DNA from 4 places in the Streptomyces sp. NBC_01450 genome. Region 3 is predicted to be linked to each of the others. Evidence: riboswitches for the same ligand, from Rfam matches in the RefSeq annotation. Region 3 holds a riboswitch; each other region holds the start of a gene.

Region 1 (4,905 bases), 3.1 Mb from region 3:
GGGGTCATGACCTCGTGCCGGACGGCGGGACCGTCGTCGCCCCGGCCGGGCACCACCACGGGCGGGGCGGAGCGGGCGGCGTCAGGTGGCCGGGCCCGGACTGACGCATCCCGGGCCGAGGCATCCCGGACCGACGCATCCCCCGGTCGGCCCTCACCGCTCGCCCCCCGCCCCCGCTCCGGGAAACCTGGACGGGTGGGGCAGCAGCAAGGAGGTGCGCAGCGGGCCGGAGAGCCATGCGACGAGCCGTACGACAGGTCCGGTGGGCGGTTGCCCGAGGACCCCGTGCCCGATCCGGGGCTGGGGGACGAGCCGCTGCCCGACCCGGCCGAGGCGGACCGGCGCCGCATCTCGTACGCGCGCAGCCTCGTCCGGGTGCTGCCCGCGCTGCTCATCCTGGTCGGCGCGTTCTACGACTACTTCACCCCGATGGCCTTCGCCGCGGGCCCCCTCTTCACCGCGGGCCCCCTCTTCACGGCCGCGCCGCTCGTGGCCGCCCCGCTGTTCTCGCTGCGCGGCACCGTGCTCACCGGCCTCGCCGCGCTCGTCTCGGTGCTCACGATCCACGTCCGGCTCGGCATCGTGTTCAAGGTGGACGCGATCACGGAGGTCGCCACCGTGGCGACCGTCGGTGTGCTGGCCGTGCTCATCAACATCCTCGTCCGCCGCACCGACGAACGGCTCGCCTCGGCCCACCAGATCGCCGAGGCGGCCCAGCGTGCCGTCCTGCCGAAGCCCGACGAGCGGATCGGCGGCCTCGAGGTCGCGGCGCGCTACGAGGCGGCGCAGGCGGGCGCGTTCATCGGCGGCGACCTGTATGCCGTGCAGGACTCCCCGCACGGTGTACGGCTGGTGGTGGGCGACGTGCGCGGGAAGGGCATGGAGGCGGTGTCCGCCGTCGCGGTGGTCATCGGGGCGTTCCGGGAGGCGGCCGAGCAGGAGGCCACGCCGGAAGCGGTCGCGCAGCGGCTGGAGCGGGCGCTGGCCCGCGAGGGCACCCGGCGCGGGGGCCTCGACGCCTTCGAGGGGTTCACCACCGCCGTCCTCGCGGAGATCTCGCGGGAGGGCGGCCTCGTACGGATCGTCAACCGCGGCCACCCGCCGCCGCTGCTCCTGCACGCGGACGGAACGCTGGTCACGCTCGCCGCCGCGAACCCCGCACTGCCGCTCGGCATGGGCGAGTTGGGCACCTGGCCGGACCGTGCGGAGGAGACGGAGTTCCCGCACGGGGCCACGCTCCTCTTCCATACGGACGGACTGTCCGAGGCCCGCGACGCGCAGGGACGTTTCTACGATCCGGCCGCCCGCCTGGCCGGACGGACCTTCCCGGGCCCCGACGCCCTGCTGGTCACGCTCGCCGAGGAGGCCCGGCGGCACACGGGCGGCGCCCTGACGGACGACATGGCGCTGCTCGCCGTGCGACGCCCGTAGCAGCTGGAGGGCCCTCTTGATCGTTGTCACGAGGGGTGACCGGCCGATGTCCCTCCGCATAACGACTGACGCACCGTCAGGTAACGGCCGAGTAGGGAGCTCTGGTCAACTCGCCCGATTTCCGCCGCTCATGGTCGGTAAGTCCTGGCCAAAAGTGGTTAACGATCAGTACGAACAGCTTGGAATCCGGTACCCGCGTCTATTAACGTTCGATAACGCAGCGCGGTCGTCCCAGCCGTCACAAGAGTCGGCTCCGTGCGCACGCGCCGAATCCCGCAAGGGAACCGGGGAACCACCAACTTGGGGTGAATCGAGCGTCTTTCACGGTGGAGACACCGTGGGTTGACGCGCGTAGGAGACCTTCCTGCTCCGAACCCGTCAGCTAACCCGGTAGGCGAGAAGGAAGGAAAGGAGCACGCCCACGTGGCGTCCAACCCGACCGCCCAGCCCACTTCGTTCGCGCCGAACGACACCCAGACTTTTGGCTACGCCAAAGGCAAGGACGAGGGCCCCTGGGAGGAGTGGAACCCCACCGAGGATTCCATCCGACCCATCCGCGGCCGGCACCGCGTCTCCAAGCAGCGTGGCGGGGGACTCGCCCGCAGCTCCACGGTCCTGGGCGTCGGTGTCATCGCCGCCGTCGGCGCGGGCGGCATGGCCACCGCGGCGCCCGGCAAGCCGCCGGTGTCCATCTCGCTGCCCGACCTCTCCTCGGTCACCCAATCCGCCAAGGCGCTGATATCCGACGGCGGTTCCAGCACGCCGAAGGGCTCCACCACCCCGCTCACCAGCGCCGGTGTGACCAGCGCCGACGCCGCGCAGGGCAACAAGGACGCGGGCGAGGCACTGCGCGCCCGCATCATCCTGCAGGCCGAGTTGCAGCAGGACCAGGTCGACAAGGCGGCCCAGGCCGCCGCCGAGTCCGCCGCGGCGAAGAAGGCGGTCGCACTGGCCGCCCAGCAGAAGGACGACGCCGAGGCCAAGGTCGCCGCCGCGAAGAAGAAGGCGGACGAGGACGCCAAGCAGAAGGCCGAGGCCGCGCGCCTGGCCGAACTCGCCAAGAGCTACTCGCTGCCCACCTCCTCGTACACCCTGACCTCCCGCTTCGGTGACGCCGGTTCCATGTGGTCCTCCGGGTACCACACCGGCCTCGACTTCGCGGCCCCCACCGGCACGCTGATCAAGGCCATCCACAGCGGCACGATCACGGAGGCGGGCTGGGCCGGCTCGTACGGCTACCGCACGATCCTCACCCTCGAGGACGGCACGGAGCTGTGGTTCTGCCACCAGTCGTCCATCAGTGTCAGCGTGGGGCAGAAGGTGGCCACCGGCGACGTCATCGGACGCGTGGGCGCGACCGGCAACGTGACCGGGCCGCATCTGCACCTGGAGGTCCACCCGGGCGGCGGCAGCGCGATCGACCCGATGGCGTGGCTGAACAGCAAGGGCCTGAATCCCTGATCATCCCCGGGGGCCGGGGGAGCTACATGCGGAATACAGCCATCCGGTACGGCTGTTGAATTAGGGCATGACTTCTCTCCGCAAGCTCGGCTCCTCCGACCTCGAGGTCTTCCCGCTCTCCCTCGGCGGCAACGTCTTCGGCTGGACCGCCGACGAGGCGCAGTCCTTCGCCGTGCTCGACGCGTACACGGCCGGCGGCGGCAACTTCGTCGACACCGCCGACGGCTACTCCGCCTGGGTCCCCGGCCACAAGGGCGGTGAGTCGGAGACGATCATCGGCAAGTGGTTCGCCGCGCGTGGCAACCGCTCCGAGGTCGTCCTGGCCACCAAGGTCAGTACCCACCCCGAGTACAAGGGCCTGTCCGCGGCGAACATCAAGGCCGCCGCCGACGCCTCGCTGCGCCGCCTCGGCACGGACTACATCGACCTCTACTACACCCACTTCGACGACCTCTCGGTTCCCGTCGAGGAGATCATCGGCGCGCTGGACGAACTGGTCCGGGCCGGCAAGGTCCGGGAGATCGCCGCCTCCAACATCTCCGCCGAGCGGCTCGCGGAGTCCGTGGAGTTCTCCGACCGCGAGGGACTCGCGCGTTACGTCGCCCTCCAGCCCCACTACAACCTCGTCTCGCGCGACACCTACGAGGGCCCGCTCCAGGAGGTCGCCTCCCGGACCGGCCTGGCCGCCGTCCCGTACTTCGCGCTCGCGTCCGGCTTCCTCACCGGCAAGTACCGCCCGGGTACGACGGTCGACTCCGCGCGGGCCGAGGGCGCGGGCAAGCACCTCGACACCGAGCGCGGCATCCGCGTCCTGACCGCCCTCGACGAGGTCGCCCAGGCCCATGACGCCGAGGTCGCCACGGTCGCCCTCGCCTGGCTCTCCGCCCGGCCGACGGTCGCGGCGCCCATCGCCTCCGCACGGACGGTCGACCAGCTGCCGGCCCTGCTGGCGGTCGCGGACCTGACCCTGACGGACGCGGAAGTGGCCAGGCTGACGGAGGCGTCGGCCTGAGGCCGCCGGACAGGCCCTAGTGCCGCGGCAGGCAACGTTCGCCCCGTCGCGACGCCCGGCACGCCCTCTCGCCGCACCGGCCGAAAGCCCAAGTACGTCCGGTCCGTCGACGGGGCCTTCCGGCCGGCACTCCCCCAGCCTCCGGCCGGGGGGACCCCCAGAGCACGCACCGGACGCCGCTCCTTGACGGGCAAACATCGCCTGCCGCGGCCCTAGACGAGTCATTCCGATGTGGTCAGTGGTCATAAGCGATCAAGGATCGTATGACGGGCTGGCCGGTCTTGTGGTTGTGCCAGATCGCGGCGGCCATCGCGAGGATGCGTTGGGCGACGCGGACGGCGACACCTTCGAAGGTCCGTCCACCGTGCCGTTCCAGGTCGAGCTGGCCTTTGAGGGTGTCGTTGACCGACTCGATCAGCTGTCGCACCGACTTCAGGAGGCTCTCGCCCCTGCGCTTCTTCTCGCGCTTGAAAGAAGGACGCAGCAACTCCGCGCCCCGGAAGGCCAGATCGGCCTCGAACTCCTTGGAGGCGAAGCCTTTGTCTGCGATCACCAGCAGGCTCGGCCGGTCCGTGGACAGGTGCGGTTCGCGGTCCAGCATCGCCGACAGCACCTCCCGCTCATCCAGTTTCGGGTTCGCCAGTGCCCACAGGATGGGCATCCCGGTCGGGGTGCATACCAGGAACAGGCGCAGGCCCCAGAAGAACCGGGAGTGCGAGGCGCAGTACCCGTATCCGGCCCAGCCGGCCATGTCCGACCGCTTCACCGTCGGACGCGAGCGGCCGCACTCCACCGGTGTGGAGTCGATGATCCAGTGGTTGTCGAACCAGAAGTCCGTATCGACGGCCAGCAGTCGTATTGCCCTCTTGACCAGTGGCAACGCTGCCCGCAGCCGCTTGTTCCAGCCCGGCTGCCTGGGCACGTACGGGAACATCGCTCCCAGTCGGGAGTCCACGAACCGCAGCCAGCGCGACTCCGAGGTGTAGCCCAGCAGCGCCTGG
Region 2 (4,905 bases), 7.2 Mb from region 3:
CTCAGACCGCCGCCCCGCCGGATCGGGCCCTTGCGCGTGGCCTGGCTGTATCTGGCCGCCGAGGACGAGACCCAGATCGGCGGCGACCTGTTCGCGGTCTCCCGCGCCGCCCAGTCCTCGACCCGGGTGATCATCGGTGACGTACGCGGCAAGGGCCTGGCCTCCATCGGCGAGGCCTCGGTGGTGCTGGGCGCGTTCCGCGAGGGTGCCCACCGGTACGCCACGCTCCCCGAGCTGGCGACGGCGCTGGAGGTCAGCGTGTGCCGCGACCTGGAGGACGTGGCCGACACGAAGCACGACCCGGGCGAGCACTTCGTCACCGCGCTCGTGCTCGACATCCCCGACGAGGGCGCACAGGGCTGGATGATCAACCACGGTCATCCACCTCCTCTGCTTCTGCGCGACCACGAGGTCACGGTCCTGCACGCGCGCCACCCCGTCCCCCCGCTCGGCATGTGCGGGCTGCCCGGCGCGAGCCACCCTCCCGACCCGCTCACCTTCGAAACCGGTGACATCCTGCTGCTCTACACCGACGGCGTCATCGAAGCCCGCTCACCGTCGGGCGCCTTCTACCCGCTCCTCGATCGGGTCGCCTCCTTCCCGGCCTCCAGCCCCGACGCCCTGCTGCGCCACATCCACGCCGACCTCCTCGCACACGTCGGCGGCCACCCCGGCGACGACGCCGCCCTCCTGATCATCGAACGCACCGCCTCCCCCCACCCGCATCGACCGCACATCACCACCCGCCCCGTCGACGGCCACCACCGGCTCCACCCCCGTGGAACGCCCCCGTCGACGGACCGCTGACCTCACTCCCGGGCCATGGCGACCAGGGTCGGTCCGAGGCCGGAGCCGGGCCGTCCGCCCGGCGTGCGCCCTGGTGGAACGTGGCGGTTGCGCGGGGTGCGACCCGGCGGTTGCATACGACTGTGTCGTCGATGCCCGACGCCGCGCACAGCGACGGCCCGTCGAATCAGGCCCCCTCCCCGGACGGTGCCGCCGTTCGCGGGCCCTCGTCACCGTGTGGCCGCCGCCACCAGGGCCGGACTTCTATGACGTCCGTGGAGGAGCGATGGGTGTGGACGCGAGCGGACAGGTCGGCCACGGGAAACGGTGGGCGGCCAGGGCCGCGCTGCTCGCGGCGGCGCTGGCGGTGCTGCTGCCGCTCGGTTACGGAGGCGTGGACGGCGTACTGCTGCTCTTTGCCGCGCTCCTCGGCGTGGCGGTCACGGCGGCGGCGCTGTGGTGGGCGCTGACCCGGCGCGGCCCGCTCCGCTGGGTGGCGGCCGTGCTGGCGGCGGTCGCGCCCTGCGCCGTGCTCACCCTGTTCGCCGTGGCCGGGCTGCTCTGGGCCGTTCCCGTGTCCCTGGCGCTGTGGGCCATGGCCGTCTGGAGCGGCCGGTACGCCCTGCGGAGCGACCGGACACGCGCCCCGCGCCCGAAGGAACGCAGGGCACCGCCACCGCGGCGCCCCTTCCTCCTCATGAACCCGCACTCCGGCGGCGGCAAGGTGGCGAAGTTCGGACTGCGGGAGAAGGCGGAGCGGCTCGGCGCGCGGGTCGTGCTCCTCGACCCCGAGAAGCACCAGGACGTCACCGCGCTGGCCCGGGCCGCCGTCGCGGACGGCGCGGACCTGCTGGGCGTCGCCGGGGGTGACGGGACCCAGGCGCTGGTCGCGGCCGTCGCCGCCGAGCACGGTCTGCCGTTCCTGGTGGTCTCCGCCGGCACCCGTAATCACTTCGCGATGGATCTCGGCCTCGACCGCGACGACCCGGCGACCTGCCTGGACGCTCTCACCGACGGCGTGGAACTCCGCGTGGACCTGGGGTTCGCCGGCGGGCATCCGTTCGTCAACAACGCCTCCTTCGGCGCGTACGCGGCGGTCGTCCAGAGCCCCGCGTACCGCGACGACAAGATCGGCACCATCCTGGACCTCCTGCCCGACCTGCTCACCCGTCAGCGCGGGCCGCGACTGACCGCCCGCGCCGCCGACACGACGCTCGAGGCCCCGCAGGCCGTACTGGTGAGCAACAACCCGTACCGCACCAACGATCCGGCGGGCCTCGGCCGCCGCGAACGGCTCGACTCCGGGCTCCTGGGCGTCCTCGGCGTCACGGTGGACAGCGCGGCCGAGGCCGCCGCGCTCGTACTGGACCCCGCGCCGGACGGGCTCGCGGTCCTGACCACCCGTGAGGTGGTCATCGACGCCGACCGCGCGGAGATCGAGGCCGGCATCGACGGTGAGGCCCTGGTTCTGCCGGTACCGGTTCACTGCCGTGTCGAACCCGGCGCCCTGCGCGTCCGCGTCCCCAAGGAGCGGCCTGGTGTGCCCGAGGCCCAACCCCCCTTGGACTGGCGCCGGTTGGGCACGCTCGCGGCGACCATGGGGCGAACGGCGGTGGTACGACATCCTGGTCGCGCCGGGGACACGTAGACGAAGGTCACAATTACATATCGGACAGTTCGAGCTGCAATCTTCACACCAGGCACACAAATTGGCTAAGTTGGCGGCAGGACGCACGACTCCCTCCGGCGAACCTCGCCGGGTCGCGCGACCTCCGCCGAATCCGGTGCCCCCGTGGCAACCGGAACCGGGGACCCAACCGACCTTGGGGTGAATCGGCCCAACCGCCCGACCGGGCAAGGGCCGTAGGGCTGGCCTTCCGGAATCTTGCGCCCGAACCCGACAGCCGACTCGGTAGGCGGAGTACGGAAGGAGTACGGCTCCCATGGCGCCGGAACGAACGCCGCGCCCTGGAGGCACCAGCCTCCCTGGCATGCCCGACTCCGCACGCGCGGCGGCCCTCGACGGCGCGGACGGTCCGAGTCGCGAAGAGGTGCAGCAGCGCATCAGCTCCCTCTACGACCAGGCCGAGAACGCCGTCGGGTTCGTCAACGGGACCCGCGCGATGACCACGGGGAGCCGAGGCCGCGGCAACCCGGCGCCGGAAACCGCGCGTAGGCGCAGCGACCCCGCCCTCGACGACATCACCAAGACCTGGTTCGACGCGGCGCGCACACGGCTGGGTCCGTCCGCGCCGGCCAGGCTGCCGGCCGACCGGATGCCGGCCCCCCCGGCCGCGCGGCCCGCGAGCCCGGCGAGGCGTCCGGAGGACGGGGTCACCAACGGTGGGCGGGAGTTGACCGCCCGCCCCGTCCTGGAGCTGACCGCCGGACCTGCCGCCGAGGCGGCCGCCGGTCCCGTGGCCGAGTTGACGGCCAGAGCCGTCGCCGCGCTGCCGCCCGCGCCACAGCCTGTGCAGCAGGCCGCCGCGGCCCTGCTGCCCGCGTTGCCCGCCGGGCCCGGGCAGTCCTCGTTGAAGACGTCCAAGGAGAAGATCCAGCGGAAACTGGCGCTGGCCCGTGAGGTGGTGTCCAAGCACGCCGCACAGTGGAACCCGGGGCCCGCGGCGATCGAGTCGCGTCCGGCCGAGGTGGCCTGGCCCGCCCCGCAGGACCAGGCCGCCGAGGAGTGGCGGCATCAGCAGCCGGCCTCACTCGGCCCGGACATGTCCATCGGCGCGGGCACACCCCTGGCCACCGACATGTCCATGGGGGCGGGCATGCCTCCCGTCCGGACGATGTCCCCCGGCGCGAACACGCCCCTGACCGCGGGCATGCCTCCCCGCCCGGACACGTCCATCGGCGCAGGCATGCCCCTCGCCGCAGGGATGCCCATGGGGGCGGAGATGCCTCCCGTCCGAGAGATGTCCCCCGGCGCAGGCGTACCCCTGACCGCGGGTATACCCATGGCCGCAAGCATGCCTCCCGGCACGGACATGCCCTTCGCCGCAGGCATGCCTCCCGGCGCAGACATGTCCATCGCCGCAGGCATGCCCCCCGGCACAGGGATGCCCCTCGGCACGGGGATGCCCTTGGCCGCGGACATGTCCCTCGGCACAGGCGTACCCCTGGGCGCGGGCATGGCCGTAAGCACCGGTGCTTCCATCGGCGCGGTCGACATGGCCGGCCCCGTCGGCATGGTCGGCGCCTCGGAGTCGGGGTATGGCGGAAAGGCCGCCAAGGCCCTCGCCTTCGCTCGCGCGCAGATCGGCAAGCCGTGTGTCTGGGGCGCGACCGGACCGGACTCGTACGACTCCTCCAGCCTCACCCAGGCCGCCTGGAGGGCCGCCGGGGTCTCGCTCCCGCGCACCGTGCACGGGCAGGCGACCGCCGGCACGGCGATTCCCCTGACCGACATCCAGTTCGGCGACCTGATCTTCTTCCACGACAACGTCAGCCACGTCGGCTTCTACACCGGCAACGGCATGATGATCCACGCCCCCAGCCCGGGTGCCTCGATACGCGAAGAGTCGATCTTCTTCGCCGGACAGAAAGCGATCCACAGCGCGCTGCGCCCGGCGTGACGCGGTGCGGGCTCCGCCACCCGCATCGCCGAAGGCCGCGACACCCCGGAGTAGCCTCGCCGTACGCCGGTCACGAGAAGGCGTACACGGTCGGGAGAAGGGGACAGCACGATGTCGGTCCGGATCGAACGTCAGGGTTACGTCACCACGGTCGTCCTCTCCCGTCCCGCCGCCCGCAACGCCGTGGACGGGCCGACCGCCACCGAACTCGCCGACGCCTTCCGGGAGTTCGAGGCGGACGAGACGGCCCGGGTGGCGGTGCTCTGGGGCGAGGGCGGCACGTTCTGCGCCGGCGCGGACCTCAAGGCGATCGGCACCGAGTACGGCAACCGGGTCGAGCGGGACGGTGACGGGCCGATGGGTCCCACCCGGCTGCGGCTGTCCAAGCCCGTCATCGCGGCGGTCGCGGGGCACGCCGTCGCGGGCGGCCTGGAACTGGCGCTCTGGTGCGATCTGCGGGTCGCCGAGGAGGACGCCGTCTTCGGCGTCTTCTGCCGCCGCTGGGGCGTCCCGCTCATCGACGGCGGCACCGTTCGGC
Region 3 (4,905 bases):
GCGTTCCTACGATCAGGCGACCGCTTCCACCGGCGGGGCGGCCCAGGCCGCGGAGGCCGACGCCACCGCCGGGGCGGCGCAGTCCTACCGGATCAGCCCTCTCGAGGTCGCGAACGCCCTCAACGAACTCGCGGCGTCGCGCGGCTGGCCGCCCATCACCTTCTACGGGACCCCGGCTCCGGCTCCGCTCAGCTGAACCCACGTCCGTACCGGAAATCCCTGCGGAACAGCTCATTCCGCGGGGATTTTCGCTGTCAGCCGAGCACCCTTCCCGGCTTCTGTACGTCCTGTACATTTTTTACAGAACCCTTCAGAGGAGGCGCGTGCCATGAATGAACCGTCCGCCCGCCATGTCCTGCCCGAGTTCACCGAGCGCACGAGTGCGGGGCACCGGACCCTGGATCCGTACTCGAAGCTGCTGGACGAGCGGATCGTGTTCCTCGGGACGCCGATCGACGACACCTCGGCGAACGATGTGATGGCGCAGTTCATGCACCTCGAATACCTGGCACCCGACCGGGACATCTCGCTGTACATCAACTCCCCCGGGGGCTCGTTCAGCGCGATGACGGCGATCTACGACACGATGCAGTTCGTCAGCTGCGACGTGGAGACCACCTGCCTGGGACAGGCCGCGTCGGCCGCCGCGGTGCTGCTGGCCTGCGGCGCGCCGGGCAAGCGGTTCGCGCTGCCGGGGGCCCGGGTGCTGATCCACCAGCCGTCACTTCCCGAGCCGGTACAGGGGCAGGCGAGCGATCTGGCCCTCCAGGCCGAGGAGTTGATGCGCACTCGGCGGCTGCTGGAGGACATGCTCGTACGGCACACGGGGCAGAGTCCTGAACAGGTCTCCGCCGACATCGAGCGGGACAAGATCCTGGACGCACAGGCCGCGTTGGCGTACGGACTGGTGGACGGGATCATCCCCAGCCGCAAGACCTCGCGCACCGCGCCCGGTGCGAGGAACGCCACACCCGACGCGAGGTGATCCGCCGATGGTGCCCGAACTGCCCCCGCTGCCCGCGCTGACGCGTGCCGAGGCCGAGTTGATCGACCGTTACCTCGACGTGGTCGACCTTCTCGGCCGTATCAACCCGGCCAGGCCCGGAGACACCTACCGGGGGCTGCGCGCCGCCCAGGCGCTGGTCGCCAAGGCGGCGGAGCTGCGCGACGCCCTCGCACTGATGCATCAACGGGGCGAGAGCGAGGTGCACGCCCCGACGCTGGCACAGGCCCTGCGCGTCCTCGACGGTGAGCGGCGGGCGGCCCGCATCACCCTGCCACCCGACGCCGACAGTTGACGCATCCCCACCCGGGCCGCCGTCCGTGCCGAGTCAACAAGGCGTCTGGCCCGCGGTTCAAACGGACCAGATGGCGTACCCCCTGATGGAGTAATCACAGGTCCCTTCGGGGAACCGAAAAAGTTGCGCGACGGGTGTAGCCGCGAGGCGGAATGAGATGCTCCGGTGCTGGTACGAGCGTCGTCGGTGTCCTCAACATCGCCCGAACAGAGGGGTGTCCACCCGAACGGGTGAGTGGTGAGTAACCCCACAAATCGCCGGTTCCGCTCGGATATTCGGACCGTGATGCGTGAAGATCCCTTCCGACGACAAGCCCCCGCCACAGCGGCGGGGCGGTCCGGGCGGACGCCGAGTCCTGCCGCTGCCCGGATGACCGGTCGACAGAAGTGCATCGGCAGGAGTGGAGGACCCAGCACGACGGGTCGCCGGAGAGATCCGGGCGGTCCTTGGGGTGAAGCCGCGCAAGCGGCCGGGCTACTTCGCCAGCCCGAATCCGACAGGTCATCCTTCACAGGCGGCTGACGAAGGGTTGCGCATGACTGCGCTCAATCGTGTCCCGTCGCTGTGGACCCGGGCCGGTACGGCTTCGGCGCTCACCATCGCCGCCGTGGGCGGCAGCCTTGTGGTTCCTGGCGCCGCATCCGACGCCGAAGCGGCCACCCTGGCGACGAAGGCACTCCAGGTCGCGGCCTCCAAGAAGGGTTCCCCGTACCAGTTCGGCGCCGCCGGGCCACGCCGCTTCGACTGCTCCGGGCTCACGCTCTACTCGTTCAAGAAGGCGGGCAAGACGCTGCCTCGTACGGCCGCGGCGCAGTACAACAAGACGCACCACATCTCCGCGTCCCACCGCAAGGCCGGAGACCTGGTGTTCTTCCACTCGGGCCGGAACGTGTACCACGTCGGCATCTATGCCGGGAAGGGAAAGATCTGGCACTCCCCGAAGACCGGGGAGGTCGTGAAGCTGCAGAAGATCTGGACGAAGAGCGTCTGGTACGGCAGGGTCAGCTGACCCTGCCGAGGGGGTGCCGCAGGCCGGCACCCCCTCCGGGTCCCGCCCCAGGGCGTGAAACGTGGCTGGATCGGATACTCGTTCAGCATGGCTGAACCACCCCTCCCCGAGGAACGGCACGAGACGCCCCTCCAGCGCGCCGATCGCAACTTCGGCGAGCTGCTCCAGGAGCTGCGGGTCGCCCAGACCGGTGTGCAGATCCTCTTCGCGTTCCTGCTGACGCTGGCCTTCACCCCGCGCTTCCGGTCCCTCGACACCGTGCAGCGCACCACGTACGTCACCACGCTCCTGCTGGCCGTGGTCGCCGCCGCGCTGTTCATGGCTCCGGCCGCGCTGCACCGGTCGCTGTTCCGGCAGGGTGCGAAGGCGGCCATCGTGCGGGTCTCCTCCGTTCTGGCCAGGATCGGCATGGTTGTGCTCGTGCTGGCGCTGACGGGGTCGGTGCTGCTCGCCGTGGACGTGGCACTGGGACGGGCCGCCGGGATCGCCTCCGGCGCGGCCACCCTGCTCGTCTGTGTGGCGCTGTGGGGCGTCCTGCCCCGCCTGGTGCACCGTGCCGTCGTCAGGGCGGCAGCGGCTCCGAAAGAGCCACCACGCCGGGAAACGTGAGCGCGCGCCGAGCGGCCACGGCGCCCGGAACAGCGCCGGCGCGGGCATGAGCACCCCGGCGACCCCGGGGTACCCCCCGGGTTACGCCCTGGTGTGTGCCGCTTCTCAGGGCTCTTGTGGGCCCCCGGCCGTCACCGGCCGGGCCGGCACCGTCCAGGGCAGCTCGATGGCGACCGTCTTGCCGCCCTCGCGGGTGGGCCGGACGACCAGTCTGCCGCCGCACTCGGCGGTCAGCCAGCGGATGATCACCATGCCGCGCCCGTTGTCCTGCTGGACGGCGGCGGGCAGGCGCTTCGGGAAGCGCGGATGGCTGTCGGTGACACCGATCCGCAGGTGTTCGTCTCGGTCGAGCCGGACGTCCACCGTGAAGGTCGGCGACTGCCCGAATGTGTGTTGGACGGCGTTGGTGGCTAGTTCTGACACGATCAGGCGTACGGTGTCCGCGACTTCCGCGTCGCATGGCAGGCCCCATTCGGCCAGCACATCGGCGACGAATTTCCGGGCCGCGGAGACCGAGGCGGGATCGCTCGGCAGAGTGACGGATGCTTCCTGGTGATCTGCCATGGCGACGTCGTCCCTTTCCCACGGGACCGGAGTCCGACACGGAGCGGATGGTTCGAGTACGGTCCCGGACTGGTGCTTCGCGCCAGACTGCCATCACTGGGACGGTCACGGGCGCGATCCACCGAGATATGCATATATCTGTCGCTCGATGCGGTGAACTCTGCGACGGCGGAACGTATTTGGGCGGCCCGGAAGGAGTAAGGAGTACGGCCATGCAGCACGGTCCCGCGGTGCGCCGCCGCAAGCTCGGTGCCGAACTGCGCGCGCTGCGCGCCGGTGCGGGTCTCACCAGTGGTGAGGCGGCCCGTATCGTCGGCTGGCACCAGTCGAAGGTGAGCCGGATCGAGACCGGTATCAGTGGCGTGAAACCGGCGGACGTGGAACGCCTGTTGGACGCCTACGTCGTCACGGAGCCCGAGTTACGAGAGCTCCTGGTCGGTCTCGCGGGCTCCGAGGGCAACGGGCGCCATCACTGGTGGCACGCCTACCGCGGCGTCCTGCCGCCCACCTACCGCGACTTCATCAGTCTGGAGTCCCAGGCCAGCGGCATGCGCACGCTGGAGACCTCGGTGGTCCCCGGACTGCTCCAAACACCCGAGTACGCCCGGGAGGTGACCCGGGTCGCCGTCGGCGGGCTCGAGGACGACAAGCTCGACGCGCTCGTCGAGGTCCGCCTCGCCCGGCAGGACGTCCTGCGTTCGAATCCGCCGCTGGAACTGACCGCGGTCCTCGACGAGGCCGTGTTAAGACGCGAGGTCGGCGGTCCCGAGGTGATGGCCCGGCAACTCGAGCGTCTGCGGGAGGCCGCCACCCTGCCCCAAGTACGGCTTCAGGTCCTGCCGTTCGCCGCGGGAGCCCATATCGGAGTCACCGGGCCTTTCGTTATCTTCTCATTTCCGAACACAACTGATCTGGATGTGGTTGTTCTCGACCACTTGACGAGTAGCCTCTACCTCGAACGGAAAGAAGACCTTCAGGCCTACACCGAGGCCTTCAACGCCCTTCAGTTCCACGCCCTTTCGCCCGAGGACTCGTTGGACTACATCGCCGGGATAGGTGACGGCGCGTAAGGAGGCACCCCCATGACTGCACTGCCTCGGTACGTACCTTCCAGTACTTCACTCCGTGACGTGCGATGGCTGCGCAGCAGCCGCAGTACGGGAATGAACAACTGCGTGGAGACGGCCCGACCCGGCCCAGGACCCTGGGCCGGACTCGTCGCCGTACGCGATTCCAAGAACAAGGCGGGCCCCGCCCTGCTGTTCGCTCCCGCGAGCTGGGAGGGCTTTATCGCCGGACTGAGCTGATCACGTCCACGGCGTGCTCGATCTGCGCGTCGGTGAGGTCCGCGCGGGCGGTCAGCCGCAGGCGCGAGATGCCGTCCGGCACGGACGGGGGGCGGAAGCAGCCGACGGCCAGTCCCGC
Region 4 (4,905 bases), 2.5 Mb from region 3:
CCTGTGCTCAAGTCTCTTTCTTCTTCAATTCACCGGTCGGAACGGTCCGACTTGTCGACGCCGTCCCAGACGTTGGCGTACCAGGGACGGGCTGCCGCCCCCAGATTCGTACGCGACTGCTTCGCCGCGTCCGGGTCGATCACGACGTAGCCGGTCTCGCCGGGCAGCACATAGTGCAGCCGTTCCCGGATCTGCTGCTTCGCGTACGCGTCGTCCTGCCAGCGCGCCTTGAGGTCACGCAGCTGTTCGACCCGGGCGCGGGCCCGCTCCTGCTGCCGCTCCAGATCGGCGATCTCGGCGCGCTGGGACACGTACTGCCTTATCGGGTACGCGAGGGCCACGATCAGTGAACAGAGTACGAGAGCCAGCAGCGCGGCGCGGCCGGTCAGGCGGGAGCGGCGGGCCTGGCGCTTGGTCTGCGAGCGGTAGACCCGGGCCGCCGTCTGCTCGCCGAGCAGCTTCAGCCTGGTCGCGGTGGAGAACCGGTCCCGGTCCTTCACAGCCATGAGTCCCGCCTCCCCGGTAGTGCCGGCCCGTCACGTGCGTACGTCCCCGCACACGGTACGGGACCGGGTACGGGGACGTACGTACGACTGGCGAAGGCTTGACCCTCAGCGGGGTGTCAGCCCTTGAACCGCGGGAACGCGCTGCGGCCCGCGTACACCGCGGCGTCGTCGAGGATCTCCTCGATGCGCAGCAGCTGGTTGTACTTGGCGACGCGGTCCGAGCGGGCCGGGGCACCGGTCTTGATCTGGCCGCAGTTCACCGCGACGGCGAGGTCGGCGATGGTGACGTCCTCGGTCTCGCCGGAGCGGTGGGACATCATGCACTTGAAGCCGTTGCGCTGGGCCAGCTCGACGGCGTCCAGGGTCTCGGTCAGCGAGCCGATCTGGTTGACCTTGACGAGCAGGGCGTTCGCGGAGCCCTCCTCGATGCCACGGGCCAGACGCTCCGGGTTGGTGACGAAGAGGTCGTCGCCGACGATCTGGACCTTGTCGCCCAGCCGGTCGGTGATGACCTTCCAGCCGGCCCAGTCGTCCTCGTACAGCGGGTCCTCGATGGAGACCAGCGGGTACGCGGAGACGAGCTCCTCGTAGTACTCGGTCATCTCGGCGGCCGAGCGGGACTTGCCCTCGAACTCGTACTTGCCGTCCTTGTAGAACTCGGACGCGGCGACGTCGAGCGCGAGCGCGATCTGCTCACCGGGGACGTAACCGGCCTGCTTGATGGCCTCGACGATGAGGTCGAGGGCGGCGCGGTTGGACTCCAGGTTCGGGGCGAAGCCGCCCTCGTCGCCGAGGCCGGTGGACAGGCCCTTGGTCTTCAGCACCTTCTTGAGGGTGTGGTAGACCTCGGCGCCCCAGCGCAGGGCCTCGGAGAAGGACTCCGCGCCGATCGGGGCGATCATGAACTCCTGGATGTCCACGTTGGAGTCGGCGTGCGAGCCGCCGTTCAGGATGTTCATCATCGGAACGGGCAGCAGGTGCGCGTTCGGGCCGCCCAGGTAGCGGAAGAGCGGGAGGTCGGACGCCTCGGAGGCGGCGTGCGCGACGGCGAGCGACACACCGAGGATGGCGTTGGCGCCGAGCGAGCCCTTGTTGTCGGTGGCGTCCAGGTCGAACATCGCCTGGTCGATCAGGCGCTGCTCGGTGGCGTCGTAGCCGACGAGCTCCGGGCCGATCTGTTCGATGACGGCGAGGACGGCCTTCTCGACACCCTTGCCGCCGTAACGGTTGGGGTCACCGTCACGGAGCTCGATGGCCTCGAAGGCGCCCGTGGAGGCGCCGGACGGGACGGCGGCACGACCGGTGCTGCCGTCGTCGAGGCCGACCTCGACCTCGACCGTGGGGTTGCCTCGGGAGTCCAGGATTTCCCGGGCTACGACGACGTCGATGGACGGCACGAGCATCTCCTTCTGGGATGTGACGCGGGTACGCGGAGCCTGTGATGGCTTCGCGACATGAGCCTAACCGCCCCGGGGGGATCGGCCAGCCGGTCGCCCACCCCTTGGGCAGAACTGAACGTACACATTGTTCCAGAACGGAACAAAAACGGGTACGAAAATCCGGGTGCGGGAATCCGGGAACGAAAAGCCCCGCTCCGATGCGTACGGGGGAACACGCACCGGAGCGGGGAGCCCGTGGGGACGGGGGTAGGACCTCACGAGGGTCTCCAGTGTGGAGACCCCTTCTATGCGGGACCTGTCATTCAGCTGAGGTGAAGCTGCTGACCCGGGTAGATGAAGTCAGCGTCGTCGATGATGTCCCTGTTCAGCTTGAACAGCCGCTGCCAGCCGCCCTTGACCTTCTTCTTCTCGGCGATCGAGCTGAGGCTGTCACCCTTGACGACCTTGTACTCGCCGTCACCCTTCTTGACCTTCTTGCCGGTCGGGGTGGAGACGGTCTTCTCGGCGGCCGGGCGGGACGCCGAACGGGAGGCGGCGGTGTCCGTCGACCGGGTGGTGGTGCTGGTGCTCGGCGAGCTGTTCGACGAGGAGCCGTTCGAGGACGACGAGGTCGACGGGGCGCTCGCACCACCGGTGTACGCGGCGCTCGACAGGCCCGTGCCACAGGTCGGCCAGGCGCCCTTGCCCTGCGCGGCGAGGACCTTCTCGCCGATGGTGATCTGCTGCGACCTGGAGGCCTGGTCGGCGGTCGCGGCGTACGCGGTGCCGCCGTACGCGGCCCAGGTGGAGGCGGAGAACTGCAGGCCGCCGTAGTAGCCGTTGCCGGTGTTGATGGACCAGTTGCCGCCGGACTCGCACTGGGCGACGGCGTCCCACTCGGAGGTGGTGGCGGCGGAGGCGTTGCCGGCCGCCATCAGCGGAGCGGCGATGGCGACACCGGTGACACCGGCGAGCGCGGCCACACGGGTGGCCTTGGACGAACGGCGGCGCTTGCCCTTGCTGGAAAACAGCATGAGGAGATCCCCTCACCGACGCCTGCGAGGTGAGCTGTCGGGTTCGGGCGGGTGAGTGCCCGGCCGCGCGCTGTGAGCGCACGGCTTCACCCCAAGCCGCTCCCGGTCAACTACCGGATGCGGCACTTACCTTGGGTCCCCCGCTCCTGCCTACGGCGCTTACGCGTCGACTGTTCCCGTACGGCCGTTGGCAGGATTCGGCGTTGCGACCGTCGGGGCCCGCTGTGGCGAGCGGTGATGACCGTAAGCAGTCGATCGGTTGAATTCCAAAGACGATCAGGGCCTTTGAGATCCATCTCTCACTCGCACCAAACCGGACATTACACAGCGAACCGTGACGCGAACTGCCCCTACTTTTCGCCCGATTCGACACCAACTGAAAGGCTCTGACCGGGGAGGATGAGGTCCGGGTCGACGCCGACCGTCTTCTTGTTCGCGTCGTAGAGCTCGGACCATCCGCCGTCCAGGTCAAGGGCGTCGGCGATGGTCCAGAGATTGTCTCCGGCGCGCACGACGTACGAGCCGTCGACGACATCACGGGAGGCGCCGGTGCCGCGCGAGGCGTGCCGCCCGGAGGGGTCGTCGGTACGGCCGTCCACGGCGCTGTCGGTGGTGTTCTCGTCCGCGGTGCCGCCACGGTGGCGCCCGGCGCCGGTCGTCGCGTTCTCGGACGCATCGGAAGAGCCGTCGTCCTGGCCGGAGTTGCCCGAGCTGTCGCCCTTCGTCGCTTCCGTGTCGGAGCTGTCCGTTCCCTGAGTGCCGCCGGTGTCGGCCTTCGTCGTGTTCTTGGTCGCCTTCGAGGACGAACCGGACGAAGACGATCCAGACGAAGACGAATGGGACCCCGAGCCGGACGAGGCGGACGAACTGGACGAACTGGACGAACCGGATGACTTCGACTCGCCGGACGAGTCGTTCGCCACGCCTGTGTCGACCAGGACGTCGCCCGAGTTCCTGCTCAGCCCGGAGAGCGGTCCACAGGTCGGCCAGGGGGTGACACCCTGGTCGTCGAGGAGCTGCTCGGCGATGGCTATCTGCTGCGAGCGGCTGGCCTCGTCGGCGCTCTGCGCGTAGTTGAGGCCGCCGTACTTCTCCCAGTCCGCCTGGCTGAGCTGGAGTCCGCCGTAATACCCGTTGCCGCTGTCGGCACTCCACTGGCCGGCGCTCTCGCACTCGGCGACCCGGTCCCACGTGGTGCCGTCGGCCGCACTCGCGCTGGTGGCACCGAGCAACGGGATCGCGATGGCGGATCCGGTCACTCCTGCCGCGACGATGAGGGCCGGGGCCTGACGGGGGCGACGATGGCGGCCGTTCCCGGAGAGCATGCGGAAGCCTTTCACGTGACAGCAGGTGACTACGCGACGTGTGAGTCGCGTTGACGAGTGAACGTATCCGCACCCGAACACTTGTCACAAGTCGATGCAGCGTAGATCACGTGAAGATCACAGAGTTGAGTACGCGTCAGGTTTGAATGCCCGTAGGTGTATGGTCGCCCGCTATCGCTTGACCGGTACCGAAGGCGTGAACTCCACTGGAAGCGTGCGCAATCCGCGCATAATGAGCCCGCCGCGCCAGCGCAAATCGGCCGAATCTCCCGCGAGTTGGAGATCGGGAAGGCGGGTGAGGAGAGTCGCGAGCGCGGTCTGACCCTCCAGGCGGGCGAGCGGGGCGCCGAGGCAGTAGTGGATGCCGTGGCCGTAGCCGAGGTGTTGGTTGTCACGCCGGGAGAGGTCGAGCGTGTCCGGCCGCTCGAACCGCGCGGGGTCACGGTCCGCAGCCGCGAGGACCACGAGGACGGGGTCGCCAGGTGCGATGTCCTGACCGCCGATGCGAACAGCTTCGGTGGCGAACCGCCACGTGGCCAGTTCCACGGGCCCGTCGTAACGAAGCAGCTCCTCGACGCCGGTCTCGAGGAGTTCGCGTTCGTGGGCGGCGAGGGACTTCTGCAGGCGCGCCCGCTGCTCGGGGTGGGTGAGCAGGGCGTAC

Evidence for each region. A riboswitch is a leader RNA that binds a small molecule or an ion and turns the genes downstream of it on or off. The one in region 3 is predicted to bind cyclic di-AMP.
Region 1: linked by a shared signal. The riboswitch ahead of OG568_RS27530 (M23 family metallopeptidase) and the one ahead of OG568_RS41100 (C40 family peptidase) in region 3 are both predicted to bind cyclic di-AMP.
Region 2: linked by a shared signal. The riboswitch ahead of OG568_RS09225 (C40 family peptidase) and the one ahead of OG568_RS41100 (C40 family peptidase) in region 3 are both predicted to bind cyclic di-AMP.
Region 4: linked by a shared signal. The riboswitch ahead of OG568_RS30160 (transglycosylase family protein) and the one ahead of OG568_RS41100 (C40 family peptidase) in region 3 are both predicted to bind cyclic di-AMP.

What each region holds. Positions count from the first base shown of each region.
Region 1 covers NZ_CP109480.1:6,159,176-6,164,080, forward strand. Annotated here, with positions in the region: gene OG568_RS27520 (hypothetical protein) at 1-104, shown strand, start outside; gene OG568_RS27525 (PP2C family protein-serine/threonine phosphatase) at 271-1,431, shown strand; cyclic di-AMP (ydaO/yuaA leader) riboswitch at 1,686-1,843, shown strand; gene OG568_RS27530 (M23 family metallopeptidase) at 1,855-2,892, shown strand; gene OG568_RS27535 (aldo/keto reductase) at 2,960-3,904, shown strand; gene OG568_RS27540 (IS982 family transposase) at 4,140-4,905, opposite strand, start outside.
Region 2 covers NZ_CP109480.1:1,999,906-2,004,810, forward strand. Annotated here, with positions in the region: gene OG568_RS09215 (PP2C family protein-serine/threonine phosphatase) at 1-807, shown strand, start outside; gene OG568_RS09220 (diacylglycerol/lipid kinase family protein) at 1,073-2,434, shown strand; cyclic di-AMP (ydaO/yuaA leader) riboswitch at 2,550-2,721, shown strand; gene OG568_RS09225 (C40 family peptidase) at 2,778-4,367, shown strand; gene OG568_RS09230 (crotonase/enoyl-CoA hydratase family protein) at 4,479-4,905, shown strand, end outside.
Region 3 covers NZ_CP109480.1:9,229,484-9,234,388, reverse strand. Annotated here, with positions in the region: gene OG568_RS41110 (ATP-dependent Clp protease proteolytic subunit) at 329-985, shown strand; gene OG568_RS41105 (hypothetical protein) at 993-1,298, shown strand; cyclic di-AMP (ydaO/yuaA leader) riboswitch at 1,676-1,830, shown strand; gene OG568_RS41100 (C40 family peptidase) at 1,834-2,307, shown strand; gene OG568_RS41095 (DUF6328 family protein) at 2,395-2,916, shown strand; gene OG568_RS41090 (ATP-binding protein) at 3,022-3,480, opposite strand; gene OG568_RS41085 (helix-turn-helix domain-containing protein) at 3,693-4,550, shown strand; gene OG568_RS41080 (DUF397 domain-containing protein) at 4,563-4,787, shown strand; gene OG568_RS41075 (8-amino-7-oxononanoate synthase) at 4,768-4,905, opposite strand, start outside.
Region 4 covers NZ_CP109480.1:6,745,736-6,750,640, reverse strand. Annotated here, with positions in the region: gene OG568_RS30170 (FtsB family cell division protein) at 30-506, opposite strand; gene eno (phosphopyruvate hydratase) at 623-1,909, opposite strand; gene OG568_RS30160 (transglycosylase family protein) at 2,209-2,919, opposite strand; cyclic di-AMP (ydaO/yuaA leader) riboswitch at 2,924-3,087, opposite strand; gene OG568_RS30155 (transglycosylase family protein) at 3,270-4,244, opposite strand; gene OG568_RS30150 (cytochrome P450 family protein) at 4,416-4,905, opposite strand, start outside.